4 linked regions of the Luteibacter rhizovicinus DSM 16549 genome follow. The protein of the gene in region 2 interacts with the protein of the main gene of each other region in a pairwise test. Links are inferred from orthologs where the notes say so. Each region holds a gene or a part of one and is shown on either strand. Other genes may lie near its edges. The genes, in order: BJI69_RS10185, ftsZ, rlmN and zipA.

Region 1 (7,679 bases), 1.5 Mb from region 2 along the record:
CTGCAAGGGCGCGAAGCCCTCGGCGACAAAGGACTCCACCGGCGCCACGGGGCGCCAGTCCTTCGGCACGTCCGGATCGCGGACGCGGGCATCCGGCTGGGCCCGCACGGCGAGCGGACCGCCGGTTTCCCAACCGTGCTCGGAGAAATAATTGGCCACGCTGGCGAAGATGTCGCCCATCGAGCCCTTCATGTCGATCTTGCCGTCGCCGTCGTAGTCCACGCCCCAGTCGCGGATCGACGAGGGCATGAACTGGCCCCAGCCCTGCGCACCCGCGTAGGAGCCGGTGAGCGTGTCCAGTGGTCCGGCGAGATGGTTCGGCGGCAGTTCCAGCAGCGTTTTCAGCTGCTCGCGGAAGAACGGCGCGCGCTTGGGGTAGTAGAAGGCGAGCGTGGTCAGCGCATCGAGCACCTTGTACTTGCCGGTGTTCTTTCCGTAGAAGGTTTCCACGCCGACGATGGCGACGATGTATTCGGGCGGCACGCCGTACTTCTTGCCGATGGCGTCGAGCAGGGCGCGATGCGTCTGGTAGAAGTCCGCGCCCGCCTGGATGCGCTGCTCGGTCAGGAAGATCGGCCGGTAATCCCGCCACGGCTTGCCTTCCGCCGGGCGGTTCATCGCGTCGATGATGGACTGCTGCATCTTCGCGCCGTCGAGGATCGCGTTCAGCGAGGCCTTGCTTTTGCCCGTGTCCTTCGCCACTTCACGCACGAGCTGTTCCTGGCCCGGATGGGTTTCAGCGAACACCGCGGAGGCGAACATCAGGGGGAAGGCGATCATCGCGCCAGCGAGGCGCGGGGATAAACGTGCGATTCGTGCGCGGCGCGCGGTAAGAACTTCATCCATGCGCCGAAGCGTAGCACGCAGGAATGGCGTCACAGGGCCGCGCGTCGGGAAGCGTTCAGGCATCAATCGTGGAGCTTGCGATTGGCGTGGATCGACATGAGCACGCCGAAGCCCGTGAGCAGCGACACCGCGGACGTGCCGCCGTAACTGATCAGCGGCATCGGCACGCCCACCACCGGCAGGATGCCCGCGACCATGCCGCCGTTCACCGCCACGTAGACGAAGAAGCTCATGCCGATGGCGCCGGCGAGCAGGCGCGAGTAGGTGTCGCGCGCGTTCATCGCGATCCACAGGCAACGGCCGATGATGAAGGCGTAGAGCAGCATGATCGCGATGACACCGACCAGGCCGAACTCTTCCGAGAACACGGCGAAGATGAAGTCGGTGGTGTGCTCGGGCAGGAATTCCAGCCGCGACTGCGTGCCGTGCTGCCAGCCCTTGCCGAACACGCCACCGGAGCCCACCGCGATCTTCGACTGGATGATGTGCCAGCCGTTGCCCAAGGGATCCGATTCGGGGTCGAGCAACGTGCGCACGCGGTTGCGCTGGTATTCGTGGAGGAACTGCCAGGCGACCGGAATCGCCGCGCCCGCGCCGCCGACGAGCAGGCCGATACGCCACCAGGCCATGCCGGAGAGGAACAGCGCGAAGGCGCCTGCCCCCGCGACCAGCAAGGCGGTGCCGAGGTCGGGCTGCTCGGCGATCAGTCCGGCGGGCACCGCGATCATCAGGCCGACCACGATGATGTCCTTCCAGCCCGGCGGCAGCTGCCGCGGATGCAGGTACCAGGCAACCATCATCGGCATGGTGAGCTTGAGCAGCTCGGAGGGCTGGAAGCGCATGAAGCCCAGATCCAGCCAGCGATAGGCGCCACGGCCCTCGCCCAGCGCCGCGACGACGACGAGCAACGCCGTGCTGCCCATGTAGAGCCACGGCGTCCACGAGCGCAGCACGGGTGGCGGGATACGCGAGATCACCACCAGCAACACGGCGCCGAGCACGAAGCGCGCCGCCTGCCCGCCGACCAGGGAGAGGTTGGCGTTGCCAGCGCTGTAAAGCGTCGCAAGGCCCGCGCAGGCAAGCAGGAACAGCGCCAGCAGCAGGGGCAGATCGAGGCGCGGCCGCGTGAGCAGGCGCAGGCCGAAGCGTTTGAGGCGGACGGTGAGGTTGGCGAACATGGTTACTGGTCCTCGCCGTTATCGTCGGGCGGCAACTCGCTGCTCGTCGGCGCGGCCGGCTGTGCGCCCTGCACGGAACTCGCGCTGACCGGCGCGGCCTCGGCCGGTGCATCGGACAAGGTGATCGGGCCCGGCGGCAGCGCGGTCGGGCGCGCACCGCCTTCGTCGACGACCCACTGATCGAGGATCTTTCGGGCGATCGGACCGGAATCCGCCGCGCCCCACGCACCGGCTTCGAGCACCACGGCCACGGCGATCTTCGGATCCTCGGCCGGGGTGTAGGCGATGAACAGCGCGCGATGGCGGGTCGCCAGATAGGCGGTGTTCTTGTTGGTGTCGTAGGCATCGGATTTGCGCGAGAAGCGCTCGGCCGTGCCGCTCTTGCCGGCGATGACGAACGGGAAGCCGATGCCCAGCTTCTTGCCGGTACCCGCGCCCGAGTTGATCACCGCGATCATGCCCTCGTTCACCGTGTCCCAATCCGCCGCCTTGCGGATCACCGACGGGCCGGTGGGTGGGAACGATTGCCGCACGCGCGCACTGTCCACGCCATCCTGCGTATCCATCAGCAGGTGCGGCGCATACGGTATGCCGCGACCGGCAAAAGTAGCAACGGCATGCGCCAGCTGGATCGGCGTCACCGCCCAGTAGCCCTGGCCGATACCGGAGATGATCGTCTCGCCCGGATACCAGCCCGCCTTGCTGCGTGTCGCTTTCCATTCACGCGAGGGCAGCACACCCTCGACTTCGCCGGTAAGGTCGATGCCGGTCTTCTTGCCGAAGCCCAGGCCGCCCATCCACGACGCGAGGCGGTCGATGCCCATGTCCAGGGCGAGGCGGTAGAAATACGTGTTGGTGGACAGTTCGATCGCACGGACCATGTTCACCGTGCCGTCGCCGCCGCGCTTGTCGTCGCGGTAACAGCGACTCTGCCCCGGGATGCAGAACTCGCCGGTGGAGAGCACCGTATCCGTCGGCCGGCGAATGCCCATGGTGAGCCCACCCAGCGCGAGGAATGGCTTCACCGTGGAGCCCGGCGGATACACGCCGCGCAACGCGCGGTTGTAGAGCGGTTTGTCCGGCGCCGTCATCAGGTTCTTGTAGTCGACCGAACTGATCCCGTTGACGAAAAGATTGGGGTCGAAGTCGGGAACGCTGGCGAAGGCAAGCACCTGGCCGTTGCGCGGGTCGATGGCGATAGCCGCCCCCGAACGCCCCGCCATCGCATCCAGTGCCGCCTTCTGCAGCCGCACGTCGATGCTCAGGTAAATATTCTTGCCCGGTGTCGGCGGCGTGGTGTCGAGCACCGCCTGGGTGCGTCCATCGGCGTTGACTTCGACCAGCTCGTAGCCCGGCTCGCCGTGCAGCAGTTTCTCGTACGAGCGCTCGATGCCGATGCGACCGATGTGCGTGGTGCCCTTGTAGCTAGCCTCCTCGTCATCGTCCATGCGATCCAGATCGTCCACGTCGATACGGCTCACATAGCCGATGACATGAGCCAGCGCACCACCCAGCGGATAACGCCGCGTGAGATACGGCACCACGTCCACACCCGGGAATCGCCAGCGATTCACGGCGAAGCGGCCGATCTCGTCCTCGGTGAGCTTGAGCTTGAGCGGGATGCCTTCGAAGCGCCGGCCGAGCTTCACCTGCTTCTTGAACGTGACGATGTCGTCGTCGCTGATCGGCACGACCGCGCTGAGCCGCTGCAGCATGTCGTCCATATTGGCGACCTGCTCGGGCGTCACCTCGAGGCGAAACGCGGGGACGTTGTCGGCGAGCAGCACGCCGTTGCGGTCATAGATGAGCCCGCGCGCCGGCGGGATCGACCGCGGTTTCACCCGGTTCTGCTCGGAGCGCGTCACGAACTCGTCGTGATGGAACACCTGCAGGTAGACATAGCGACTGCATACAGCGATCAGGCCGAGCAGGAGCAGGAAGAATCCGGCCAGGGCGCGCCGACGGAACAGCGCCACTTCGCCGCGGACCTCCTTGATCGAGGCGCGCCGCCGGCTCATGTGTCGTGGATGCGCAGGCGTGCGCGGAGGTCGTCGAGGATCAGGAAGACGAACGGCCACAGCGCCGCGCCCACCAGCGGCGAGATCCAGTATTCGGGTGGCGGCAGCGGATCGCCGGCGAACACGCGGATGAGCAGCAGGAGCACGCGGTCATTCAGCAGCAGACCGAGCACGGCCAGCGACTGTTGCCACATGGGGAAGAAGCGCAGCCGCGAGCGGAAGCGCAGCGCGATGAAGACCATCGCCGTAAGGCGCAGCGCCTGTTCGCCAAGCAGCACGCCGTCGAAGAGATCGGCACCGACGCCCAGGCAGAAGGCGAGGCCGAGCGTGACGCGGTCGCCCGACTGCAGGCACCAGTAGAGCAGGATCAGCGCCGGCCAGTAGGGCTTGAACGGCGTCAGCGGCCCCGGCAGCGGAATCAGCATGAGGAACAGCGACAGCAACAGCGTCGCCGCGAACCACAGCTGGCGGACACGAACCTTGTTCATGGCGTCGTCCCCGTCGATGTATTGCCCGTGGACGAGCTGGCGCGTGCGGGCACCGGCGTCGCCGTCGGTGAGGTCACCTTGGGCAGGGTCGGCGCGACGGGTACGGTCGGCGGCGCATTCGGATCCGGCGCGAGGCCGGCTGGCGGACCGGCGTTCGGCGCGAGCGGCGGCGGACCGTCCTGCTCGGCCAGATCGTGCAGCAGGAGCACATCCTCGCTGCGATCCAGATCGGCGGCCGGTTTCGCCTGCGCGGACAGGAACGTCCCCGAGGCCGTCTGCGCCACGTCGCGAATCTCACCCACCGGGAAGCCCGGCGGGAAGCGCCCGCCCAGGCCGGAGGTGACCAGCTTGTCGCCGGACTGCACATCGGCGGAGACGGGAATATTGGGCAGCACGAGCATGTCGCCCCCGCGCGAGCCATAAGCCACCGTGCGCAGGCCGGTGCGCTCGATGGTGACGGGGATCGCGTGGTTCGGATCGGTGATCAGCATGGCGACCGAGGTGGTCGGCATCACTTCGACGATCTGGCCCATCACGCCGCGTGCATCGATCACCACCTGGCCGGCCTGCACCTTGTCGCGCGCACCGACGTTGAGCACGATCCGGTGACGGAAGGTACCCAGATCCACGCCGATGAGGCGCGCGAGCTGCACGTTGAGCGAGAGGCTGTGCTGGGTGTCCAGCAGTTCCTTGAGCCGCTGGTTCTGCTCGGCCACCGAGGCCATGCGGTTGAGCTTGGCATTGGCCAGGAGCAGGTCTTCCCGCAGGCGCTGGTTGGCCTCGGTCAGGCGCTGGCGATCGGCGAACGCCACCGTCGCCGCCTGGAAACCTTGCGACGGCAGACCGGCGATCCGGTAGATCGGTTCGACCACGATGGACAGCCCGTAACGGACGTTACCGAGCCAGCCGCCGCGGTGATCGAGCACCATGAGCACACAGGCGAGCGCGAGATAGACGATCAACCGCAGGGTCCCCGCCACACCGGGCGCGAACAGCGGCGACTGATCGTCGCGATTGAGGGCCATGGCTCAGCGCGTTCCGGCCAGCGCGCCGTCGCGCGCGGCCATCATTCGAACGCGAAGAAGTCGCTGCCGTGCTGGTCGATCATCTCCAGCGCCTTGCCGCCGCCACGGGCGACGCAGGTGAGCGGGTCATCGGCCACCTGCACGTGCAGGCCGGTTTCCTCGGAGATGAGACGATCCAGATCGCGCAGCAACGCGCCGCCACCGGTGAGTACGATGCCGCGCTCGGCCACGTCGGAGCAGAGCTCCGGCGGGGTCTGCTCCAGCGCGGCCTTGACCGCTGCCACGATGCCCGAGAGCGGCTCGTGGAGGGCTTCCAGCACTTCGTTGGAGTTGATCGTGAACATGCGCGGCACGCCCTCGGCGAGGTTACGGCCGGAGATTTCCATCTCGCGGACTTCGCTCTGCGGGAAGGCACAGCCGACTTCGAGCTTGATCCGCTCGGCGGTGGACTCGCCGATCAGGGTGCCGTGGTTGCGGCGCACGTAGTTGATGATGGCTTCGTCGAAGCGATCGCCACCGACGCGGACCGACTGCGAGTAGACGATGCCGTTCAGCGAGATGACCGCGACTTCGGAGGTACCGCCACCGATATCCAGGACCATCGAGCCGCGGGCCTCATGCACCGGAATACCGGCGCCGATGGCCGCTGCCATGGGTTCCTCGATCAGGAAGACGTCGCGGGCGCCTGCACCCTCGGCCGATTCCTTGATCGCGCGGCGCTCCACCTGGGTCGAGCCGCAGGGCACGCAGACCAGCACGCGCGGGCTCGGACGGAGCATGCGCGAACGGTGCACCTGCTTGATGAAATGCTGGAGCATCGCTTCGGTCATGGTGAAGTCGGCGATGACGCCGTCCTTCATCGGACGGACCGTGGCGATATTGCCCGGCGTACGGCCGAGCATGCGCTTGGCGTCGCCACCGACGGCGGCAACGGTTCGCGGACCGCCCGGGCCCCGATCCTGGCGGATCGCGACGACCGACGGTTCGTTGAGGACGATTCCCTGGCCGCGCACATAAATGAGCGTGTTGGCCGTGCCGAGATCGATGGAAATGTCGTTCGAAAAGAGACCGCGGAACTTCTTAAACATGATGCGGCGGACGCCAGTAGCAAGAAAAAGTTAGCGTGCGAGTCTAGATTGGCCTACTCCCCCACGCAAGGGCGAAGAAGTTAAGAAAGCCTTGTAAGTCCGGGTGATGCGTGGGGATTCTCTCGCGATTACGTAATTCTGTACGACTCCGGGAGTCGCCTCGGCGCGCGATTTTGGGTACGATCCGTCGGTTTGCCGGACCCGTCGCGTTCGGCACCCGCTGCGGCCGGATCGACGGTCGCGCCATTCATTCTTCCAGGGTCACCTACGCCATGACTGCCGTTATCTGCGGATCGCTCGCCTACGACACCATCATGGTGTTCCAGGACCAGTTCAAGAACCACATCATTCCGGACCAGGTCCATATCCTGAATGTGTCGTTCCTGGTGCCTGCCATGCGTCGCGAATTCGGCGGCTGCGCCGGCAACATCGCCTACAACCTGAAGCTGCTCGGCGGTTCGCCGATGCCGGTCGCCACCGTCGGCCAGGACTTTGCGCCGTACCGCGCGCACCTGGAAAAGTTCGACATCCGTCTGGACGGCGTGCGCCAGTTCGACGACCAGTTCACCCCGCAGTGCTTCATCACCACCGACCTGGACAACAACCAGATCACCGCCTTCCATCCGGGTGCGATGTCCAGCGCGCACGAGAACCACGTGCGTGACATCCCGGACTACTCGTTCGGCATCGTCGCACCGGATGGTCGCGAAGCGATGTTGCAGCACGTGGAAGAGTTCGCCGCGCGCGGCGTGCCTTTCATCTTCGATCCGGGCCAGGCGATGCCGCTGTTCAACGGCGACGAGTTCCGCTCGATGATCGAGAAGTCCACGTACGTCATCGTCAACGACTACGAGTCGCAGCTGCTGCAGCAGCGCACGGGCTGGAGCGCGGACGAGATCGCATCCAAGGTCACCGCCTACATCATCACGCAGGGTCCGCGCGGCTCGCTGATCCACGTTGGCGGCGAGATCATCACGGTGCAGCCGGCACGCGAGCGCAAGGTTGTCGATCCGACCGGCTGCGGCGACGCGTACCG
Region 2 (7,747 bases):
GCCGGAGATGATCAGCGGGGTGCGGGCTTCGTCGATCAGGATCGAGTCGACCTCGTCGACGATGGCGTAGTGCAGGCCGCGCTGGTTGCGCTGCTCCTTGCTGAGCGCCATGTTGTCGCGCAGGTAGTCGAAGCCGAACTCGTTATTCGTACCGTAGGTGATGTCGGCCTGGTACGCGCTGCGCTTGTCGGCGTGATCCATGCCCGGGTACACGACGCCGACCGTGAGGCCGAGGAAGTTGTACAGGCGGCCCATCTGCGCCGAATCGCGTCGTGCCAGGTAGTCGTTCACCGTGACCACGTGCACGCCCTTGCTTTCGAGGGCGTTGAGGTACACCGGCAACGTACCGACGAGGGTCTTGCCCTCACCCGTCCGCATCTCGGCGATACGCCCACCATGCAGCACCATGCCGCCGATGAGCTGGACGTCGTAGTGGCGCATGCCGAGCACGCGCTTCGCCGCCTCGCGGGTGACCGCGAAGGCTTCGGGCAGCAGGGCGTCGAGGGTCTCGCCGGCAGCGAGACGCTGACGGAAGTCATCGGTCTTGCCACGCAGCGCGTCGTCGGAAAGCTTTTCGAATTCCGGCTCGAGGGCGTTGATGCGCTTGACCGTCTTGGAGAGGTCACGCAGCACCCGCTCGTTACGGCTGCCGAAAATACTCGTCAGTGCACGATTGAACATCGATCATCCGGATCTGAAACGAAAAGGGCTGCCGGAAGGCGCAAAGCCGACCGGCACGAAGGGACGATCATACTACGGGCGTCCCCGGCTTTCCTCGGGGTGGCGACTGGATGGGGCGGATTCAAGGCCGATCAGCGATGGCCCTTCACAAAGGCCAACGGATTCACGACCCGATCGTGGTACCAGACCTCGAAATGCACATGGGACCCGGTGGAACGGCCGGTGGAGCCGGCCTTGGCGATGACATCACCGACCTTCACGCGCTGGCCCGGCTGCGCGACCAGCGCGCTGTTATGGGCGTAACGGGTCATGTAGCCATTGCCGTGGTCGATTTCGATGACATCGCCATAGCCGCTGCGCTGACCCGCAAAAGTGACCATTCCTTCAGCCACGGCCGTTACCGGCGTACCTGTGGGGGTGGCGATGTCGATGCCCGTATGGCGGGCGCTATGCCCGCTGAACGGGTCGGGGCGGCCGCCGAAATAGGACGAAATGTAGCCATTGACCGGCATGCCGGTCGGCCGGAGGCTGGACTCGATGCTCCGGTCCATCAGCATGTCGCGCAAGGCTTCGAGCTGGGCCTGCTGGGTATCGAACTGTCCCGAGAGCTGGTCGATGCTCTTGCCCAGCGACTCGGGCAGCGCGTAGGCGCCGGCATCCGCGCCGCTGGTGACCTCGAGGCCGCCCTGACCGGGCTCCTCGTCGAAATTGAATTCGCCGTCGTCCAGCTTGCCGACCTGGGTCAGGCGTTCGCCGAGGGCATTCAGGCGAACGGACTGGGCCTGGAGCTGACCGAGCTTGACCGCCAGGGCATCGAGATCGCGCTGCGCATCGCGCTTGATCTGGGCGACCTGGGCGCTCTGGCCACCCACCTGCGCCTGCAGGCCACCGAGATGGTCCAGCGCGCGGTCCTTCGGGTTGGCGACAGCCAGCGCCACCGCCGCACCCACCGCGGCAATCCCGACGAAACCGGCCAGGGCCATCGCCGTCGCCTTGCAGCGCATGCGCCGGCAGGTGAGATCCAGCGTTTTCGGCCCTTTCTGGCCACGAGACACGAGTATGATCTGCATACGTTCCACATCGAATAGTTGAAGCCGGTCCATGCCACCGCCGTACCAACCGAACCGACGCTCCACCCATGGACTGAAGTCCATCTCGGAGTTCGGGCCTGTCGCATCGCTGGCCAAACGGGCCCGCGAACTCGACACGTTGGACCGCCAGCTGCGCGCGACCTTGCCGCAGCCGTTGCGCGATAACGTCCGCTTTGCGGACCTGCGCGACGGCCGGCTCGTCTTCCTTGCGCCCTCCTCGGCCTGGGCATCGCGGGTGCGCCTTTACCAGACGCAGATCCTCGAGGCCGCCCGCGCCATCGGCGCGAAAGCCAGTTCGGTTGCCGTGAAAGTGGCCCCCCTACCGGTCGAGGAAGTCATTCCCGACCGACATAAACCGCTTTCCGCCTCAGCCGGTCGCCATCTGCGAGCTGCCGCGGCGTCACTCTCCGACCCCACGTTGCGGGATCTGTTCCTGAAACTGGCCTCCGAGGCCGAAATTTCAGATTAATTCGATACTTACGACCGACAAGCTCGATCCGTAAGCAGCACCGGATCCCCCGGGGCGGCAAACTTTATAGCACGCATGTTCCCTATGAACACCTAAAATGGACGTAAAGTTCACGTAGGCGTGACGGCCGTCACGGGGTATTCGCGCCTGGAATCTGTGCGCTGCGGCGCAAGAGCCGGCGGGTATCGCCCTCGGGGCCCCGTCTACGGCGACCCCTCAGGGAGGGCGGCTACCGCCGCCCTTTACTTATTGCCCTACGGGCCGGGTCGGCGCCCCACCGGCCGTTTGCGCGAGACAGGATGTCGAGTCGCAAACCCCCAACCGAAGCCCGGCCCGGCCCGTAGGGCAATAGATATACGGCGGCGCTAGCCGCCCTCCCTGGCGGGACGCCGCAGACGGGGCCCCGAGGGTGGCACCCGCCGGCTCTTCTGCGTCGACGCCATACCCGCCAGCTCTTGCCCCGCAACCCGCGAGCGCAAGCAAAACGCGAGGCAGAAGGCGAGCCCGCCCCCGACCCAAAGCCCACAAAACCCCAAAGAAAAAAGGCCGCGATCGCTCGCGGCCTTTCGATTTGACGTATGCCCCGGAGGGCCGAGCCTCAGACCGCCTGGGCGGGATGGGCGTAGGAAATCGGCGCCTTGGCCGGATCCTTGAAGCTGACTTCTTCCCAGGCCGTGACGTCGGCCATGAGGCTGCGAAGCAGCTTGTTGTTGAGCTCATGACCCGACTTGTGCGCGGAATACGCGCCGATCAGGCTGTGGCCCAGCATGTAGATGTCGCCGATGGCGTCGAGGATCTTGTGCTTGACGAACTCGTTGTCGTAACGAAGGCCGTCTTCATTGAGCACGCGGTAGTCGTCCAGCACCACAGCGTTGTCCATCGAGCCGCCGAGCGTGAGATTGCGCTCACGGAGCATCTCGATGTCACGCATGAAACCGAACGTGCGGGCGCGGCTGACTTCCTTGACGAACGACGTCGTCGAGAAATCCATCTCGGCCTGCGAATTGCGCTTGTTGAACAGCGGGTGGTCGAACTCGACCGAAAAACCCACCTTGAAGCCGTCGAACGGCTCGAGCTTGGCCCATTTGTCACCGTCCTGGACGATGACGGGCTTACGGATACGGATGAAACGCTTGGCCGCTTCCTGTTCCTCGATACCGGCGGACTGGATGAGGAAGACGAAGGGACCCGCACTGCCGTCCATGATCGGCACTTCCGGCGCGGACAGGTCGACATAGGCGTTGTCGATACCTAGCCCGGCCATGGCCGAGAGCAGGTGTTCGACCGTGGACACGCGAACGTCGCCGTTGATCAGCGTGGTCGAAAGACGCGTATCGCCGACGTTCTCGGGACGCGAATGCAGTTCGACGGGCGGATTCAGGTCGGTGCGACGGAACACGATGCCGGTGTTCGGCGCCGCGGGACGAAGCGTCATGTACACCTTGTCGCCGGTATGAAGACCGACGCCTGTGGCGCGAATGATGTTCTTTAGCGTGCGCTGCTTAATCATAGTGGGTCAAACCTTAGCCGGCAGCAGCCTATAAGTGGCAGGTAGGCTAACACAGTCTTAACCTGGGGATGGACGAGCCCACGGGAGAAGTCTTGCACGGCTTCACCCTTCCTTCAGCTATAACCGCGAGCCATTCTCATTGACTGTGCGACTGATCCCTTGCACATTCAAGCACTTGAGAACGCTCCCGCATTTATCCCGTTGACACGGCAACGCTCCGCCGCCCGGACGGGATCGGCGGCGAAGCGTCGGGCTACCCGGCGTCGTGCCGGGCGGGCCTCACGTTTTCCTTAACGTGCCTCTTGTCACGTCAAAAGACGGTCAATCCGCCTGGCGGCGCAGGAACGCCGGGATGTCCAGGTAATCGATCGTCGGCTCGGCGCCCTTCGACGGTGCCGGCTCCGAACGCGTCGACGAAACGACGTCGGGCTGGGCGTAGTCGACCACTTCGTTGCCGGTGCCCGTGCGCAGCACGACCGGACGCGGACGTTGGCGCATTTCGACCTGCTGCTGCACCGGCTGGCGGATCGGCTGCTTCGCCGCTACGCCGGCACGGTTCAGGCCCGTGGCGACCACCGTCACGCGGACATCGTCCTGCATGTCCGGATCGAGCGAGGTGCCGATGACCACGGTCGCGTCTTCCGAGGCGAAATCGTGAATCACGCGGCCGATCTCGTCGAACTCGCGCATGGTCAGGTTCGGACCGGCGGTGACGTTGACCAGGATGCCGCAGGCGCCGGCGAGGTTCACGTCTTCGAGCAGCGGGTTGTTGATGGCGGCCTCGGCGGCGGCCTGCGCACGGTCATCGCCGCGAGCGGTGCCGGAGCCCATCATCGCCATGCCCATCTCGCTCATGACGGTACGGACGTCGGCAAAGTCGACGTTGATCAGGCCCGGGGCCGTGATCAGGTCGGCGATGCCCTGGACGGCACCCTGGAGCACGTCGTTGGCCGCCTTGAAGGCGTTGAGCAAGGTCACTTCGCGACCGAGCACCGAGAGAAGCTTCTCGTTCGGCACCGTGATCAGCGAGTCGACATGCTGGGAGAGGTCTTCGATACCCTTCAGGGCGACCTGCATGCGGCGACGTCCTTCGAACGGGAACGGCTTGGTAACGACCGCGACCGTCAGGATGCCCTTTTCCTTGGCGAGCTGGGCGACGACCGGCGCCGCACCCGTACCCGTGCCACCGCCCATGCCGGCGGTAATGAAGACCATGTCGGCGCCTTCGAGCATTTCCTCGATGCGCTCACGATCTTCCAGCGCGGCCTGGCGGCCCACTTCCGGGTTGGCGCCCGCACCCAGGCCCTTGGTGACATTGCCACCGAGCTGGAGATGCGTCCGCGAGTTGCAGCTCTTCATGGCCTGCGCGTCGGTATTGGCGACGACGAATTCGACGCCTTCGATATTGGAGTTGACCATGTGGGCCACGGCGTTACCGCCGCCACCACCCACGCCGATGACCTTGATGACAGCGTTCGGTGCCAGCTTTTCGATGAGTTCAAACATTTCCCGTCCTCCGCAGAACTTTTAGTTTTTATGGTTTATGTCCCACGTCCGACTCCTGTCGACCGTGGGTTGCGGGCCATCCTGTTGCCCCGGCACCCCCCTTCCATCGGGCGCCGACAATCCGGTTTTGACTTAGAAATTCTTGGTGAACCAGCTTCGGAACTTCTCGACCACACTGCCGACATTGCCGGCAGCCGAACTCGTGTTGCGCGACGCGCCGCTCGACCGCGAGCCGTGCAGAAGCAGGCCCACGCCGGTCGAATGAAGCTCGCTGGAAACGACATCGCCCAGGCCCGACACGTGCTGGGGCACGCCGATGCGGACCATCTTGTGGAAGATTTCTTCTGCCAGTTCGAGCGCGCCTTCCATGCGCGAGGCGCCGCCGGTCAGCACGATGCCGGCCGCGACGAGGCTCTCGTATCCCGAGCGACGCAGTTCGTCCTGCACCATCTCGAAGATTTCCTCGTAGCGGGCCTGCACCGACTGCGCGAGCGCCTGCCGCGCGAGACGGCGCGGCGGACGATCGCCGACGCTCGGCACCTGGATCGTTTCTTCCGCGTGGGCAAGCTGGGCGAGCGCGCACGCGTACTTGATCTTGATCTCTTCCGCGTGAGCGGTCGGTGTGTGCACGCCGTAGGCGATGTCGTTGGTCACCTGATCGCCGCCGACAGGCAGCGACTTGGTGTGGCGAATCGCGCCCTGCGTATAGATGGCGATATCGGTCGTGCCTGCACCGATGTCGACGAGGCAGACGCCCAGCTCGAGTTCGTCTTCGGTGAGCACGGCCTTCGCGCTGGCCACGGCCGCCGGCACCAGCTCGTCGACCGAGAGGCCGCAGCGCTGGATGCACTTGGAGATGTTCTGCACCGCGCTGGCGGCGCCGGTGACCAGATGCACGCTGGCTTCCAGGCGCACGCCGCTCATGCCGACCGGGTGGCGAATGCCGTCCTGGCCGTCGATGCGGTATTCCTGCGATTCCTTATAGAGCACCTTGCGGTCGGCCGGGATCGCCACCGCACTCGCGGCTTCCAGCACCTGTTCCAGGTCGGCCGCCATCACCTCGCGGTCGCGGATGGCCGCGGTGCCGTGCGAGTTACGCGTTTCCAGGTGGCTGCCCGAAATCGAGGCGTAGACCGAGCGGATGTCGCAGCCGGCCATCAGCTCTGCTTCTTCGACCGCGCGCTGGATGGAGTGCACCGTCGATTCGATATCGACCACCGAGCCGCGCTTCATGCCACGCGACACGTGCGTGCCGATGCCGATGATCTCGATCGGTTCGCCCGGCTCGTATTCGCCGACGATCGCGACGACCTTCGACGTTCCGATATCGAGGCCGACGACGAGCTGTTTGTCGTTCTTGTTTCTCATGGTTTAGCTCAGCTTCCGACCTTGGGTGTGGCCGTGGTTTCCGATTCCGGCCACCGGATGGCGAATCCGTTGGTGTAACGAAGGTCGGCATAGGCGAAACCGCCACGCCGACCGGCGACAAGTTGCGGGTACACATCGAGGAACCGGGCGAGGCGACGGTCGGCCTGGTCACGATCGCCGATGACGATCTCGGCACCGCTTTCCGTCGTGACGCTCCAGCTGCCGCGTTCGCTCAGGCTCACACCGACGATGGCGAGCTGTGCCCTGCCCTCGAAGGCCTTGTGTGCCTGCGCATAGAAGCTCACGACTTCGGCCAGGCGCGAATCCGGACCGTGCAAGCGCGGGAGGTCGCCCATCTGATCGGCACCCGGTGCATCGAAGACGAGACCCTGGCGACTGATCAGCCGGTCTTCGTTCCAGCGCGCGAACGGCTGACGCTCATAGATGCGCACCAGCAGGGTGTCGGGCCAGCGCTTGCGCACTTCGACCGACTCGACCCACGGCAGCGAGCCGATCGCGTGGCGTACGTCTTCCAGGTCGGTGGCGAAAAAGCCCTTGCCCAGCCGCGGCAACACGGCGCTGCGGATCTGTTCGGCACTGACGTGCGCGAACTCCGCCTCGACCTTGATGTTCGTCACCGGCCAGCGACCGGCGGCGAACCAGCCCTGCATCACGCCGACCACGGGCAGTACCACCAACGTAATGGCGATACCCCAGGCGACGATCCGCGTGGCGGCGGCTCCTTTCATGCCTTCGCGCCCTCCCGTTCCATGGAGGTTTCGAGGACGCGCCAGCAAAGGGCCGGGTAATCCAGGCCTGCGACGGCGGCGGCTTTCGGGACGAGCGAATGCGACGTCATCCCGGGCGCGGTATTCACTTCGAGCAGCCAGTTCTTGCCATGACGGTCGCGCATGACGTCGACGCGACCCCAGCCGAAGCAGTCGAGTGCGTCGAACGCGGTCAACGCAAGCGCGCGCATCTCGTCTTCGGCGGCGGCGGTGAGGCCGGGCACGATGTACTGGGTGTCTTCGGCGACGTACTTGGCGTTGTAGTCGTAGTACTCGCCCTTGGGCACGATCTTGATCGTAGGCAATACCTCGCGGCCGAGGATACCGACGGTGA
Region 3 (7,710 bases), 3.4 Mb from region 2 along the record:
CGCGCTTCGCGGGCCGCACGGAGGCGCGCCCCGAAACCCGGGTCCGCCGACACATGATTGATGAGCACGCGACCGGCTTCGTCGGTGCTTGCCTCGGTCTGCGGGTCCATGGCTTCCTCCCTGGGTGCATGTGGCTCGATGCCTGCGAACAAGTCCTGCTCGCGACCGTCCCGACCGGATGAATTCGAAGATACAGGAGTCATTGACGTGCGGCGGCTTCGAGTGCACGCGCGGGTTCCGAATCCGGGAACTTTTCGCGCAAGCGTTTGGCGTAATCCCGGGCGGCCTCCCCGTCGCCCAGACGGAGCTCGATATCGTGACCGAGCTTCAAAGCAGTAGGACTCGGCTGACCCTGCGCCTCTAAGCGCTGCAGGAAAGCACGGGCCCTGAAAGCATCGTTCTTAAGGTACAACACGTTCGCCATCTGATACAGCGCATCGGCATTATTGGGATTACGGTCGAGCGCCTTCCGGAAATACACCTCGGCGCCCTCGTAGTCCTTCGACCCCAGCAGGCAGGTGCCCGCGTTGGTCATGGCCAGGTCCGGGGTCTCGTAGAACGGGTCGGCCAGCGCCCGGTCGAAGTAGACCTTGGATTCACCGGCCCGCCCCTGCTTGCAGAGGAAAACCGCCAGATTGTTGTTGACCGAGCCCTTCTTCGGGTCCAGGTCAACCGCCCTGCGGTAGTTCAGCTCGGCATTGGCCGGATCGTTGATCTTTTCGTAGAGCACGCCGAGCACCGTGCGGGCCGGCGCGTAGTTGGGATCGAACTGGATGGCCTGCTGCAGTTTCTCCATGGCGCCCTTGAGGTCGCCCTGCTGCATGTAACGCTGCCCGAGTTCGGTGTGAACCTCGGCCCCCTTGGCCTTCTCGTCGGCGGCGGTCGTTGGCTTCAGCCCCGACTCACCACCCACACAGCCTGCGCACGCAAACGCGAGCGCAGCCACCATCCCCCACCGCTCAAGCCGCATTCACCACTCCCTCTTCGAGTTTCTTGCGGAATTCCGCCTGTCGGCGGGTGCGATCGACCACCTGTCCCTTCAGCTGGCCACACGCGGCATCGATGTCGTCACCGCGCGTGCGGCGCAGCATGGTGAGAACGCCGGCATTGAGCAACTGGGTCTGGAAGCTTCGGATCTCGTCCGGACCCGAGCGCTCGAATCGCGTCCCCGGGAACGGGTTGAACGGAATCAGGTTGACCTTGTTCACGCCCGGCAGCCGGCGCATGAACTTGATCAGCTGGCGCGCGTGCTCGGGCTTGTCGTTGATCCCCTTCATGAGCGTGTACTCGAAGGTGATCGACGTGCGCGGCGCACGGTTGATATAGCGCTCGCAGGCCGCCGCGAGTTCGGCCAACGGGTAGCGCTTGTTCAGCGGCACCAGCTCGGTACGCAGCTCGTCGTTGGCCGCATGCAGCGACACGGCGAGGGATACGTCGCTTTCGACCGACAGCTTGTCGATCATCGGCACGAGGCCGGCGGTGGACAGCGTGACGCGCTTGCCGGCCAGGCCGAAGCCGAGGTCGTCGCGCATCAGGCTCATCGCCTTGACCACGTTGTCGAAGTTCAGCAGCGGCTCGCCCATGCCCATCATCACCACGTTGGTGATACGGCGCTGCTGGTGCGGCACATTGCCGAGATGTTTGGCCGCGACCCATACCTGACCGATGATCTCGGCCGTGGACAGGTTGCGGGAAAAACCCTGGGTCGCCGTGGAGCAGAACTGGCAGTTCAGGGCGCAGCCGACCTGGGACGACACGCACAGCGTGCCGCGAGTCGGCTCCGGGATATAGACGGTTTCGATGGCGTTGCCGCCATCCATGCCGAGCAGCCACTTCTGCGTGCCGTCGATCGCGGTCTTTTCGAACGCGGTCTTCGGCGGGCCGACGTAGCAGCTGGCACTGAGCTTTTCGCGCAACGCCTTGCCGACATCGGTCATGTTCTCGAAATCGCTTTCGAGACGGTGGTAGATCCACTTCATGACCTGCTCGGCACGATACGGCTTCTCGCCGAGCTCCGCGAAGAAATCGCGAAGCCCCTTGCGATCGAAATCGAGCAGGTTGACCTTGTCAGCAGGCGTGTTCACGGCATGTCTCAGTGCGAAACGACGTCCGAGTCGTTGAAGAAGTACTTGATCTCGTTGGCGGCGTTCTCGAGCGAGTCCGAGCCATGCACGGCATTGGCATCGATCGAGTCGGCGAAGTCGGCGCGGATCGTGCCCGGCGCGGCTTCCTTCGGATTGGTGGCACCCATCAGGTCGCGGTTCTTGAGAACGGCACCTTCGCCTTCGAGGGCCTGGATCATCACCGGACCGGAGATCATGAAGGCGACGAGGTCGTTGAAGAAACCGCGTTCCTTATGAACGGCATAGAAGCCCTCGGCCTCTTCCTTGGTCAGCTGCTTCATCTTGGCGGCGACGATCTTGAGGCCGGCCTTCTCGAAGCGGGAGAGGATTTCACCGATGACGTTCTTCTTGACGGCGTCGGGCTTGATGATCGAAAGGGTGCGCTCCAGCGCCATACGGATGCTCCGGGAAATGGAAGAAAGTGGAAAAAGATGAATGACGCTGCCAGCGCCTCTGGGGACGCCTGGTGAAAGTTTGGGCCAAAGCCGTCACGAATGACGGACTTAGCTCACGAAATCTTGACAGATTCTAGCTCAATCGCAAGCCGTTTGCAGGGATGTGCGGTCGCAGATTGACCAGTGGAAGGGCCCGGGCGTATTCTCAAACGATCGTTTGATTCAAACCACCCGCCTCCGGAGTCCGCCGATATGACGAGCGCACCCTATGCGTCCCGCGAACGCAGCACCAAGGAGCGGATCCTGGGCGCCGCCGAGGCCCTTTTTGCCACCCACGGCTTCGCCGGGGCGTCGCTCCGCCAGGTCACGGCGGCCGCCCGGGTCAACCTGGCGGCGGTGAACTACCACTTCGGCTCCAAGGACAAGCTGATCGAGGAGGTGTTCCGGCGCCGCCTGGACGAGCTGAACACCCGGCGCCTTGCCGCCCTGGCCAAGGTCGCCGGCCAGGAGGCCACCTCCCTGGAGGATGTGCTGGACGCGTATATCCGTCCGGCGCTCGACCTTTCCCGCAACGACGGCGGTGGCGCCGCCTTCGTCCGCGTCCTGGCCCGGGCCTACGCCGAGCACAACGAGACCCTGCGCAAGTTCCTGTCCGAGAACTACGGCCACGTCCTGCGCCAGTTCGCCGGCGAATTCGGCCGCCTGCTGCCGGGACTGGCCAAGGAAGAGATCTACTGGCGCCTGGACATCGTCACCGGCGCACTGACCTACGCCATGGCCGATTTCGGCGTCATCCAGCGCAAGAGCGACGTGGACGAGCGCGATCACCGCGAAACCGCCGCCGACCACCTGATCCGCTTCGCAGCCGCTGGCCTGCGCAACCCTTCCGTTTCGAACTCCCCGGCCACGCGCTGACCGCGGACGATCCTTCGCACCAATGGAGATCACCATGACCGCAACACCGTTACGCATTCGCAAGGCCGCGGTACTCGGCGCCGGCGTCATGGGCGCGCAGATTGCCGCGCACCTGACGAACGCCAACGTGGAAACCGTGCTTTTCGACCTTCCGTCCAAGGAAGGCCCGAAGAGCGGCATCGCCCTGAAGGCGATCGCCAACCTGGCCAAGCTCTCCCCCGCACCGCTGGCCGAGAAGGGCCTGGCCGCGGCGATCATCCCGGCCAACTACGAAGACGACCTCGCGCTGCTGGCCGATGTGGATCTGGTGATCGAAGCGATCGCCGAGCGGATGGACTGGAAACTCGATCTCTACCAGAAGATCGCCCCGCACGTGTCCGCCACGGCCGTGCTGGCCAGCAACACCTCGGGCCTGTCGATCAACGGCCTGGCCGAAGCGCTGCCCGAAGAGATGCGCCATCGCTTCACCGGCGTGCACTTCTTCAATCCGCCGCGCTACATGCACCTGGTCGAGCTGATCCCGACCCGCCTGACCGACAAGGGCGTGCTGGAAGGCCTCGAGGCCTTCCTGACCACCACCCTGGGCAAGGGCGTCGTCTACGCCAAGGACACCCCCAACTTCATCGGTAACCGCATCGGCGTGTTCTCGATGCTGTCGACGATGCACCACACCGAGCAGTTCGGCCTGGGTTTCGACACCGTCGACGCACTGACCGGCCCGGCCATCGGCCGTCCGAAGAGCGCCACCTTCCGCACGGCGGATGTCGTCGGCCTGGACACGCTCGCGCACGTGGTCAAGACCATGGGCGACACCTTGCCTGATGATCCGTGGCACAAGTACTTCCAGCCGCCGGTGTGGCTCAAGGGCCTGATCGACAAGGGCGCGCTCGGCCAGAAGACCGGCGCGGGCTTCTACCGCAAGGCCGGCAAGGACATCGTGGTGCTCGACCTGCAGAAGCAGGATTACCGCGTCTCCGAGCAGAAGGCATCGGACGAGGTCTCCGCGATCCTCGCCATCAAGGATCCCGCCGAGAAGTTCGCCAAGCTGCGTGCCTCCTCGGACCCGCAGGCGCAGTTCCTCTGGGCCGTGTTCCGCGACCTGTTCCATTACACCGCCTATCACCTGGCCGACGTCGCCGAGACGGCACGTGACGTCGACTTCGCGATTCGCTGGGGCTACGGCTGGAAGCTCGGTCCCTTCGAGATCTGGCAGTCGGCCGGCTGGCAGCAGATCGCCGGCTTCATCGCCGAGGACATCGCCGCGGGCAAGACCATGAGCAGCGCCCCCCTGCCCGCCTGGGTCACCGACGGTCGCAGCGGCGTGCACGGCAAGACCGGCTCGTACTCGGCCAGCGCCAACGCCGAGAAGCCGCGTTCCTCGCATCCGGTCTACGCGCGCCAAGCCTTCCCGGACCCGATCCTGGGCGAGACCTTCGACAAGGGCACCACCGTCTGGGAAAACGACGGCGTCCGCCTGTGGACCAGCGGCGACGACATCGGCGTGATCTCGTTCAAGACCAAGATGCACACGGTCAACGACCACGTGCTCGACGGGATCCAGCATGCGATCGGCCTGGCCGAGCAGCAGTTCCGTGGCGTCGTGTTGTGGCAGCCGTCCGAGCCGTTCTCGGCCGGCGCGGACCTCAAGGGCGCACTCGGTCTTCTTCAGGCCGGCAAGCTGGCCGAGTTCGAAGCCATGGTGGCGAACTTCCAGGCCACCAGCATGCGCATCAAGTACTCGCTGGTGCCGGTCGTGGCCGCGGTGCGTGGCCTCGCCCTCGGCGGCGGCTGCGAATTCCAGATGCATTCGGCGCGCACCGTCGCGGCGCTGGAGAGCTACATCGGCCTGGTCGAGGCCGGCGTCGGCCTGCTGCCCGCCGGTGGCGGCCTGAAGGAATTCGCCGTGCGCGCCTGGCAGGCGAACCCGGAAGATCCGTTCGAGTACCTCAAGAAAATCTTCGAGACCGTCGCGATGGCGAAGGTGTCGACCAGCGCGATCGAGGCCAAGTCGCTCGGCCTGCTGCGCAAGGACGACGTCATCGTTTTCAACACGTATGAAGTGCTGCATGTCGCCAAGGCCCAGGCGATCGCCCTGGCCGAGTCGGGTTATCGTCCGCCGATGCCGGCGCGCGCGATCACGGCCGCTGGCGACACCTCGACGGCGACGTTCAAGGCGTCGCTGGCCAACATGGCCGAGGGCTACTTCGCCTCGCCGCACGACATCGATATCGCCAGCCGCATTGCCGACACGCTTTCGGGCGGCCGGATCGAACGCGGCTCGCCGGTGGACGAAACCTGGCTGCTCGCCCTCGAGCGTCGCCACTTCGTCGAACTGGCGCAGACCGAAAAGACCCAGGCCCGTATCGCGCACACGATGACGACGGGAAAGCCACTGCGTAACTGACGCGCCACGCGCTCTGACGCAATCGACTTTCCCCCTTAAAGGAACCACCCCATGAGCAAGCAAGTGCAAGACGCCTACATCGTCGCCGCCACCCGCACCCCGGTGGGCAAGGCGCCGCGCGGCGTGTTCCGCAACACCCGTCCCGACGACATGCTCGCGCACGTCATCCGTGCCGTGATCGAACAGGCCCCGGGCATCGATCCGGCCCTGATCGCCGACGCCGTCATCGGCTGCGCCATGCCCGAAGCCGAGCAAGGCATGAACGTCGCACGCATCGGTGTGCTGCTGGCCGGCCTGCCGGAGCAGGTACCGGGCGTCACCATCAACCGTTTCTGCTCGTCCGGCGTGCAGGCCATCGCCATGGCCGCCGACCGCATCCGCCTGGGCGAGGCCGACCTCATGCTCGCCGGTGGTACCGAGTCGATGAGCATGGTGCCGATGATGGGCCACAAGATCGCCATGAACCCGGCGATCTTCGAAAACGACGAGAACCGTGCGATCGCCTTCGGCATGGGTATCACGGCCGAGAAGGTCGCCGAGCGTTGGAAGATCAGCCGCGAGGATCAGGACCGTTTCGCCCTGCAGTCGCACGAGCGCGCCTTTGCGGCGATCGCCGCGGGCGAATTCAAGGACGAGATCACCCCGTTCCAGCTCGACGACCGTTATCCGGACCTGCTCAATCACAGCGTCCGCGAAGACCGCCGCATCATCGATACCGATGAAGGTCCGCGCAAGGACACCACCTTCGAGGTGCTGAGCAAGCTGCGCCCGGTGTTCCGTAACGGCCAGTTCGGCGGTTCGGTCACGGCCGGCAACTCTTCGCAGATGTCCGACGGCGCCGGCGCCCTGCTGATCGCCAGCGAAAAGGCGATCAAGGACCACGGCCTCACGCCGCTGGCCCGCTTCGTCGGTTTCTCGGTCGCCGGCGTGGCACCGGAGATCATGGGCATCGGCCCGAAGGAAGCGATCCCCAAGGCGCTCAAGCAGACCGGTATCACCCAGGACCAGCTGGACTGGATCGAGCTCAACGAAGCCTTCGCCGCCCAGGCGCTGGCGGTCATCCGTGACCTCGGCCTCGACCCGTCCAAGGTGAACCCGCTCGGCGGCGCCATCGCCCTCGGCCACCCGCTCGGTGCCACCGGTGCCATCCGTGCCGCCACGCTGATCCACGGCCTGCGCCGTCGCAAGCAGAAGTACGGCATGGTGACCATGTGCATCGGCACCGGCATGGGCGCGGCAGGCGTCTTCGAAGCGCTGTAACGAAACCTGTAGGAGCCGATGAATCGGCTCCTACATTTGTCTTATGCTTGCGCGATGCACGGCATCCACACCATCGACACCGGCTTCGGCCGTCCGACGTTCGACGCCGCTTACCTCGTCGTCGAACACGGTCGCGGCGCCTTCATCGACAGCGGCACGACGCATTCGCTGCCACGCTTCCTCGAGGCCATCCAAGCCGCCGATCTCGAGCCGAAGGATATCGACTGGGTGATCCTCACCCACGTACACCTCGACCATGCCGGTGGTGCGGGGCAGCTGATGAAGCACCTGCCGTACGCGAAGCTCGCGGTGCATCCACGTGGCGCGCGACACATGATCGACCCTTCGGCGCTTATCGCTGGAGCCGCAGGCGTCTACGGCGAAGAGGAAGTGCGCCGCAGCTATGGCGAGATCGTCGCCGTGCCGACCGAACGTGTCGTCGAGGCCGGTGACGGCTTCGTCGTCGACCTGGCGGGACGCGCCCTGCTCTGCCTCGATACACCGGGTCACGCCCGCCATCACATCGCCATTCATGACGACCGCGCGCAGGCTTTCTTCACGGGCGACATCTTCGGGCTGTCCTACCGCGAACTCGACTCACCCGGCGGCGCCT
Region 4 (7,734 bases), 2.6 Mb from region 2 along the record:
TGCTGGTCGACAAGCAGTTGGTCGAAGCGCGCCGCGCCCTCGAAGACTGCGACGCCGAATTCCGCCGTCTCGAGCAGGAAAGGCAGCGCACCGAACACGTCCTCAACCAGGTACGCGAGAACGTCTCCGAGAAACGTCTGGCGGCCCAGGCCCTGCAGCTTCGCGCCGAACAGCTGGCCCAGGCGATCAAGGCCTCCGGCCTCGAGCTGGAAGCCCTGCTGACCGAACTGGCCGAAGATGCCGAGCCCGAGCGCTGGCAACAGCAGCTCGTCGACCTGTCGCAGAAGATCGCCCGCCTCGAACCAGTCAACCTCGCAGCGATCCAGGAACACGCCGAGCAGTCGCAGCGCAAGGAATACCTCGATGCGCAGCTGGCCGATCTGGTCAGCGCCATGGAAACGCTCGAGGGCGCGATCAAGAAGATCGACCGCGAGACCCGTCAGCGCTTCAAGGAGACTTTCGATCGCGTGAACGCGGGTGTGCAGGAACTCTTCCCGCGCCTGTTCGGCGGCGGGCACGCGTACCTCGAACTCACCGGCGACGACCTGCTCGACACCGGCGTGGCGATCATGGCGCGCCCGCCGGGCAAACGTGTCAGCAACATCACGCTGTTGTCCGGCGGCGAGAAAGCGCTCACCGCCGTGTCGCTGGTCTTTGCCATCTTCGGCCTCAATCCTGCACCGTTCTGCCTGCTGGACGAGGTGGACGCACCGCTGGACGAAGCCAACGTCGGCCGCTTCTCGGCCATGGTCCGTGAGATGAGCGAGAAGGTGCAGTTCATTTTTGTCAGCCACAACAAGGCCACCATGGAGGCCGCGTACCAGCTGTGCGGCGTTACCATGCGTGAGCCGGGCGTGTCCCGCCTGGTTCAGGTCGACCTCGCCGAAGCGTCCAAGCTCGTCGGCGTGGCTTAAGCACTAAACAAGGAATCGAAGCATGCATCCCGTCATCGGCCTCGCCTGGAACCCCGCCGTAGGCATCCCGATGCTTTTCGTCGGCATCGTCGTCCTTGTGCTCATCTGGCTGTTTGGCCAGCCGCGCAAGGAACAGCAGGGCCGTCGCAAACCCGTGCCGGAGGCGCAGGAGCGTTCGCGCGAGCGCCGCGAGCCCGTCTTCAACGACGAGGGTGAAGAAGTCGGCGACGGCGGTGAATCCTTCAGCGCCCGGGACGATCGCTCCTACGACACGCGCGGCGACCGTGAATTCAGCGCCCGCGACGACGAGGCCAACGATCCGCTGTTCCGTCCGTCGCCCAAACAGGGCGAGCTGGACGTGGACCTGCGCGCCGAGCTGGAGCGCCTGGGCGCTTCGCTGTCCGGCGATCGCGGGGCCATCCATCCGCCGCAGGCTCGCGACGAATCCGCTGCGCCGGTCGCGCCGCCGCATTCGCCACAGCAGCGCGTCGAACCACGCTTCGATCTCCCGTTCGACCTCGACGAGCCGGTTGCCGCGGCACCTGCGCCGGTCGCCCGGCCGGCCGCACCGGCGCCCACGCCGGCTCCGGCTCCGGCTCCGGCACCTGCCGCGCCGCCGAAGGCGCCGCCGCGTTCGGACCTGGGGCGGCGTCCGTCGCACGCGCCGGTCGAGCGCATCGTCAGCCTCTACGTCGTCGCGCGCGAAGGGAGCAAGTTCCATGGCTCCGACCTGGTCGTCGCCGCGGAAAAGGCTGGCCTCGAATTCGGCGACATGGGGATCTATCACCGGCTGGTCGACGGTCATCCGGAACAGGGTCCGATCTTCAGCGTGGCCAACCTGACCAAGCCCGGCAACTTCGACATGGGGCGCATCGCCACGCTGCAGACCTCGGGCCTGTCGTTCTTCATGGCGCTGCCGGGTCCGGCACCGGCGCTGGATGCCTGGGACGCCATGCTGCCGACCGCGCAGCGCCTGGCCGAACTGCTCGACGGCCTGGTCCTGGACGAGGAGCGCAACGCGCTCGGTCGGCAGCGCATCGCGCATATCCGCGACGAACTGCGCGGTTGGGACCGCGGGCACGAAGGCGAAGAGATCAAGTTCGGCCAGTAATGTACACACCGAAGACCTTCGTCGAGTCGCGCCTGCCCGTCCTGCACGAGGCGATCCGTTCGATCGCCTTCGGTACCCTGGTCACGGCAGGCGAGGGCGGCATCGAGGCGAGTCACCTGCCGTTCGTGCTGGTACCGGACGAGGGCCCGCTGGGTACGCTTTACGCCCATGTGGCCCGGCCCAATAATCATGCAGGCCGTCACGGCGGCGAGGTGTTGGCGATCTTCGCCGGCGCGCACGCTTACATCTCGCCGAACGGTTATCCGGGCAAGGCCACGCATCACCGCGAAGTGCCGACCTGGAACTACATCGCTGTCCATGCCTATGGCCGCGTGGAAACCTACGACGATCCTGCGCGCCTTCGGGCCCACCTGGTGAGCCTCACCGACCAGTCGGAGCGCGCTGCTTCGCAGCCCGTGCCGTGGAAGGTCGATGACGCCCCCGACGACTATGTCGCGGCCAACCTGCGCGCCATCATCGGCATCCGTCTGCCCATCGACCGTCTCGAAGGCAAGTGGAAGCTCGGCCAGAACCGCCCGGTCGAAGACCGCCTCGGCGCAGCCACACTCCTCGCCGAACGTCCCGGCGACGACGAGCAGGCCATAGCGCGGGCTATGGTCGACAGCACCAAGGGCTAACGCGGATAGTGTGGGAGCCGCTTCAGCGGCGAAAGGGATAGCCGCTGCGCGACTCATGTGACCAGCGGCTTGCGCCGCCACAGGCGGGTGTCCGCGGGGAAGCCGCGAGGGGCAAGGCCCTTGGGGCCGCCGGCGCAGCTCTTCGAGGCGGGCGGTAGCTGGTCACTCGCTCCGTTAGCTGGTCGGAGCCGCCCTCAGCTCATGCGGCCCCAAGGGCCTTGCCCCTCGCGGCAGCGAACGCTGACGCTGCGTGTGGTCGAGCACACCGCCTAGAAGCCGACTATGTCGGCGAACCCTCAACCGTCATATCGCGACTGAGGCCGTGCATTGCATCGTGCAGGCGGTTCAACCGCTCCCCAGATCATCGCAACGCCTCCTTCGCACGCATGACAGCCTGAGGGTTCGCCGACATAGTCGGCTCCTACAACTGCGGTGACGTTTGCAGGCGGTGCGCTCGACCTCACGCAACTTCACGGCGCGGTGCCGCGGTTGGGTTGGCCCTTGGGGCCGCATGAGCTGAGGGCCGCTCAGTTAACGGGCGGAGCGACCGCGTCACCTACGGCCCGCCTCGAAGAGCTGCGCCGGCGGCCCCAAGGGCCAACCCGACCGCGGCTCCCCGACACCGCAAAAACCCACGTATTCACACTGCCGCAACACCCGTCTGCGTCACTGTGAATGCCTTCGCATGTCGGGTTCATTGGCACGACGCATACATCCGACCCGGCATGCTTGTTCCACCCCCAGAGGAACACGAGAGACATGTCGGCAAGCATGCGTGCGCCCCTTTGCATCTATTACCTGCATCCCCTGCTTGCAGGGCCGATGACCGCGTGGAATCCCTGGATCGAGCATGCTGCCTCGCTGGGCTTTCGACAGCTGTTGGTTGCGCCGCCGTTCGAGCCTTCGGCCTGCGGTGACGTTTTCGTCACGCGGGACTTCGATCGGCTCAATCCCTCGCTGGGCGCCGATGGCGACGCCACCACGCGGTTGGGCCAGATCGCCAAGGCGTGCCGCGCGCAGCACATGGAGTTGTGGCTGGACGTGTCGCTGGATGAACTGGCGTCGGATTCGCCGCTGCGTGGAGAACATCCGGACTGGTTCCGGGCGATCGCGGCCCAGCACGGCACGCCCGATCCCCGTTGGACGCCGAGCGAAAGCGACAGCGCCCGCTGGCGATTGAATGACCCCACCGTGGCCCATGCCGCTACCCAATGGTGGATCGACCGCCTCCGACGATGGACGGCGGCCGGCGTTGCCGGCTTCCGCCTGATGCATCCGCAGCGGCTCCCCGCGTCGCTTTGGAAAACCCTGATCGATGCCGTCCACGACGTTTCGCCCGACGCGGGCTTTCTCGCCTGGACGCCGGGAAGCACGCCCGAGGAATTGGCCTCGATGCGGGGTGCGGGCTTCGATGCCGTGGTGTCGTCGGCCAACTGGTGGGATTTCCGCGCGCCCTGGTACGCCGAGGAGGCGGCCCGCCTGCAGGCGATCGCGCCAGCGCTGGCCTGTACCGAGGCCCCGTTCGCCACTCGCCTGGGCGATGAACTGGGTGAGGAAAACCAGCTCGACCACGCTTACCGCCGTGCGATCGCGTTCGCCGCCACGGCGCCGGGCGGATGGATGATGCCGGTGGGCTTCGAATTCGCCGCGCACGACGCCCTCGATCCGCGGCGCGGCGCGGTGATCACGCCTGCCGACCTGGCGGCGGGCGCTGTCGTGGATGTCACCGCAACCGTCAAGGCGGCCAATGCCGCCGTCGGTGAGCGCATCCACGGTGTGCCGACGATCGTCACGGGCAAAGGCATCGCCGCCTTCCTCACCGTGGACGGCGCGGATCCACGCACGGCCACGGGTGCCACGCTCACCCTGGTCAACGCCTCGCTCGATCGCGAAGCGCCGCTGACCGCCGCCGACGCCTTGATCGGCGACGCATCCCACTTCGGTCCCTGGACCACGCCCGATGGCCGCAAGGTCTTCGATGAAGGCGATGAGGTTGTCCTGCATCCGGGTGCCGTACTGACTTTGACCGCCCATGCGGGTGCGCCTGTGAAACGCAAGATCGGCGCGACCGCCCATAAGGAATTCATGCAGTCTGCTACGAAAGCCCCGCGAATCATCATCGAAGCCGTCCAGCCCGTCGTGGATGGCGGTCGCTTCCCCGCCAAACGCATCGTCGGCCAGGCCATCGATGTCACCGCCGATATCTTCGCCGATGGTCACGATGTGCTCGCCGCGCGATTGCGCTATCGCGCCCTGGATGAGAAAGCCTGGCGCGAAGTCGTGCTCGAGCCCGTCAACAACGACATCCATGCGGCGCGCTTCACACCCACCCGCATGGGTCGATACGAGTTCCAGATCGAGGCCTGGCGCGATCCGTTTGCTACCTATCGTCACGAACTCGAGGTGAAACACGCCGCCCACGTGCCCGTAGCCCTGGAATTGGAGGAGGGCAGGTTGCTCGTCGAGGCACGTGCGAAAGACGCGGCCGGCGCCAAAGCCAAAGGCTTGCGCAGCCTCGCCACGGCTGTCGCGCGTAGCGAAGGCGACGAGCGCCTCGAACTCCTGCTCGCCGATAGCACCCTGGCCTTGATGACGGCGACGGATCCCCGCCTTCGTTCGACGGTCACCGAGTCCTTTCAGCTCGAGGTCGATCGCCGCGAGGCGGGGTTCGCCAGCTGGTATGAATTGTTCCCCCGGTCGATGACCGACGACAAAGCGAAGCACGGCACGTTCCGAAGCACCATCGCGCGCTTGCCGGCTGTGCGTGACATGGGCTTCGACGTGCTGTACTTCCCGCCGATCCATCCGATCGGTACGGCGTTCCGCAAGGGGCCGAACAACAGCTTGACGCCGGGTCCGGATGACCCCGGTAGCCCGTATGCGATCGGCTCACCCGATGGCGGTCACACCGCGCTCCATCCGCAGCTGGGAACGATGGAGGACTTCCGCGCCCTGCGCGATGCCGCGCACGAACACGGCCTGGAACTCGCACTCGACTTCGCGATCCAGTGCTCGCAGGACCATCCCTGGCTGAAAGAGCACCCGGAGTGGTTCGACTGGCGCCCCGACGGCAGTATTCGTTACGCGGAGAATCCGCCGAAGAAATACCAGGACATCGTCAACGTCGATTTCTACGCCGAAGGCGCGATCCCGTCACTGTGGCAAGCCCTCTGTGACGTGGTGCTGTTCTGGGCCAATGAAGGTATCCGTACGTTCCGCGTGGACAATCCGCATACCAAACCGTTCCCGTTCTGGGAGTGGATGATCGCGCGGGTGCGGGCGAAGTATCCCGACGCGTTGTTCCTCTCCGAGGCGTTTACACGCCCCAAGCCGATGTATCGCCTGGCCAAGGTCGGCTTCAGCCAGTCGTATACATACTTCACCTGGCGAAACTCGAAGCAGGAGTTCGTCGACTACCTCACCGAGCTGACGACCACCCCGCCGAAGGACTTCTTCCGGCCGAACTTCTTCGTCAATACGCCGGATATCGATCCCTACTTCCTGCAGACATCGGGTCGACCGGGCTTCCTCATTCGCGCGGCGCTCGCGACGACGCTGTCCGGCCTGTGGGGCATGTATTCCGGCTTCGAGATTTGCGAAGCCGCGCCGATGCCAGGCAAGGAGGAGTACCTGGATTCGGAGAAGTACGAGATCCGCGTCCGCGATTTCAGTGCGCCAGGCAACATCGTCGCCGAGATCACCCAGCTCAACGCGATCCGCCGCGCGCATCCGGCGCTGCAGAGTCACCTGGGTGTGCGCTTCCTGCCGGCGAACAACGCGCAGGTGCTGTTCTTCGAAAAGCGCTCGGGCGATGACGTCGTGCTGGTGGCCATCAGCATGGACCCGCATAACGCCCAGGCCGCCGACCTTTCGCTGCCGCTGGGCGACTGGGGCTACGCCTCGGACGCGCAGCTGGATATCCACGACCTGCTTCACAACCAACCCATCGCCTGGCGCGGCGCCGATCAGCATGTGTGGCTAGGCCTCGGCCAGCCCTATGCGATCTGGCACGTGCGGCTACCCGGAGTCTGATCCATGGCTACACGCGCCAAAGCAAAGAAACAGGCAGCCGCTCCCGATTTCTCGAGCGATCCGCTCTGGTACAAGGACGCCATCATCTATCAGGTGCATCTGAAGTCGTACTTCGACTCCAACGATGACGGTGTCGGCGACTTCCAGGGTTTGATCGAGAAGCTCGACTACATCGCCGAGCTGGGCGTGAACACACTCTGGCTGCTGCCGTTCTATCCGAGCCCGCGCCGCGACGATGGCTACGACATCGCCGAATACAAGGCCGTGCACGAAGACTACGGCAAGCTCGCCGATGTGAAGCGCTTCATCAACGAAGCCCATGCGCGCGGCCTGCGCGTGATCACCGAGCTGGTCATCAACCATACCTCCGACCAGCACCCGTGGTTCCAGCGCGCACGCGCGGCGAAGGCGGGATCGGCGGCGCGCAACTTCTACGTCTGGTCGGATACGGACCAGGCCTATGACGGCACGCGCATCATCTTTCTCGATACCGAGAAGTCGAACTGGACCTGGGATCCGGTCGCCGGGCAGTACTTCTGGCATCGCTTTTTCTCGCACCAGCCGGATCTGAACTTCGACAACCCGGCTGTTCTGAAGGCCGTGCTCGACGTCATGCGCTTCTGGCTCGACATGGGCGTGGACGGCTTGCGTCTGGATGCCGTGCCTTACCTGATCGAGCGGGAAGGGACGAACAACGAGAACCTCCCCGAAACGCACGACATCCTCAAGGTGATGCGCGCCGAGATCGACCAGCACTATCCCGACCGCATGCTCCTGGCCGAGGCCAACCAGTGGCCGGAAGACACGCAGGATTATTTCGGCAATGGCGACGAATGCCACATGGCCTTCCATTTTCCGTTGATGCCACGCATGTACATGGCGATCGCGCGCGAAGACCGCTTTCCGATCACCGACATCATGCGGCAAACGCCGGCGATTCCGGAGAACTGCCAGTGGGCGATCTTCCTGCGCAACCACGACGAGCTCACGCTCGAAATGGTCACGGATAATGAGCGCGACTACCTGTGGCAGACCTACG

The links.
Region 1: the proteins of ftsZ (region 2) and BJI69_RS10185 interact in binary tests that used the Escherichia coli proteins (3 or more experiments, as listed by UniProt). The link is inferred for Luteibacter rhizovicinus DSM 16549 from one-to-one orthologs.
Region 3: the proteins of ftsZ (region 2) and rlmN interact in binary tests that used the Escherichia coli proteins (3 or more experiments, as listed by UniProt). The link is inferred for Luteibacter rhizovicinus DSM 16549 from one-to-one orthologs.
Region 4: the proteins of ftsZ (region 2) and zipA interact in binary tests that used the Escherichia coli proteins (3 or more experiments, as listed by UniProt). The link is inferred for Luteibacter rhizovicinus DSM 16549 from one-to-one orthologs.

The regions. Positions count from the first base shown.
Region 1 is NZ_CP017480.1:2,270,103-2,277,781, reverse strand. Bases 4,621-7,545 are described here. They hold BJI69_RS10185 (rod shape-determining protein), read right to left. Parts: upstream 6,644-7,545; coding sequence 5,597-6,643; downstream 4,621-5,596. Other genes in these bases: BJI69_RS10180 (carbohydrate kinase family protein), read left to right, coding at 6,916-7,545; mreC (rod shape-determining protein MreC), read right to left, coding at 4,621-5,555. Also shown: mltB (lytic murein transglycosylase B), read right to left, coding at 1-846; rod shape-determining protein RodA, read right to left, coding at 909-2,024; mrdA (penicillin-binding protein 2), read right to left, coding at 2,027-4,042; rod shape-determining protein MreD, read right to left, coding at 4,039-4,530; more of mreC, read right to left, coding at 4,527-4,620; more of BJI69_RS10180, read left to right, coding at 7,546-7,679. UniProt on the Escherichia coli protein: Forms membrane-associated dynamic filaments that are essential for cell shape determination. Acts by regulating cell wall synthesis and cell elongation, and thus cell shape.
Region 2 is NZ_CP017480.1:771,904-779,650, forward strand. Bases 3,166-6,158 are described here. They hold ftsZ (cell division protein FtsZ), read right to left. Parts: upstream 5,258-6,158; coding sequence 4,073-5,257; downstream 3,166-4,072. Other genes in these bases: lpxC (UDP-3-O-acyl-N-acetylglucosamine deacetylase), read right to left, coding at 3,166-3,751; ftsA (cell division protein FtsA), read right to left, coding at 5,390-6,158. Also shown: preprotein translocase subunit SecA, read right to left, coding at 1-681; BJI69_RS03670 (M23 family metallopeptidase), read right to left, coding at 813-1,751; BJI69_RS03675 (DciA family protein), read left to right, coding at 1,783-2,241; more of lpxC, read right to left, coding at 2,840-3,165; more of ftsA, read right to left, coding at 6,159-6,625; BJI69_RS03695 (cell division protein FtsQ/DivIB), read right to left, coding at 6,634-7,374; BJI69_RS03700 (D-alanine--D-alanine ligase), read right to left, coding at 7,371-7,747. UniProt on the Escherichia coli protein: Essential cell division protein that forms a contractile ring structure (Z ring) at the future cell division site. The regulation of the ring assembly controls the timing and the location of cell division.
Region 3 is NZ_CP017480.1:4,140,255-4,147,964, forward strand. The notes cover bases 23-2,978. They hold rlmN (dual-specificity RNA methyltransferase RlmN), read right to left. Parts: upstream 2,085-2,978; coding sequence 960-2,084; downstream 23-959. Other genes in these bases: BJI69_RS18880 (helix-turn-helix domain-containing protein), read right to left, coding at 23-110; pilW (type IV pilus biogenesis/stability protein PilW), read right to left, coding at 200-949; ndk (nucleoside-diphosphate kinase), read right to left, coding at 2,093-2,518; BJI69_RS18900 (TetR/AcrR family transcriptional regulator), read left to right, coding at 2,771-2,978. Outside these bases: more of BJI69_RS18880, read right to left, coding at 1-22; more of BJI69_RS18900, read left to right, coding at 2,979-3,433; BJI69_RS18905 (3-hydroxyacyl-CoA dehydrogenase/enoyl-CoA hydratase family protein), read left to right, coding at 3,468-5,837; BJI69_RS18910 (acetyl-CoA C-acyltransferase), read left to right, coding at 5,889-7,097; BJI69_RS18915 (MBL fold metallo-hydrolase), read left to right, coding at 7,152-7,710.
Region 4 is NZ_CP017480.1:3,419,826-3,427,559, forward strand. What follows is about bases 1-2,980. They hold zipA (cell division protein ZipA), read left to right. Parts: upstream 1-936; coding sequence 937-2,025; downstream 2,026-2,980. Other genes in these bases: smc (chromosome segregation protein SMC), read left to right, coding at 1-914; BJI69_RS15675 (FMN-binding negative transcriptional regulator), read left to right, coding at 2,025-2,663. Also shown: BJI69_RS15680 (maltotransferase domain-containing protein), read left to right, coding at 3,423-6,695; treS (maltose alpha-D-glucosyltransferase), read left to right, coding at 6,699-7,734. UniProt on the Escherichia coli protein: Essential cell division protein that stabilizes the FtsZ protofilaments by cross-linking them and that serves as a cytoplasmic membrane anchor for the Z ring.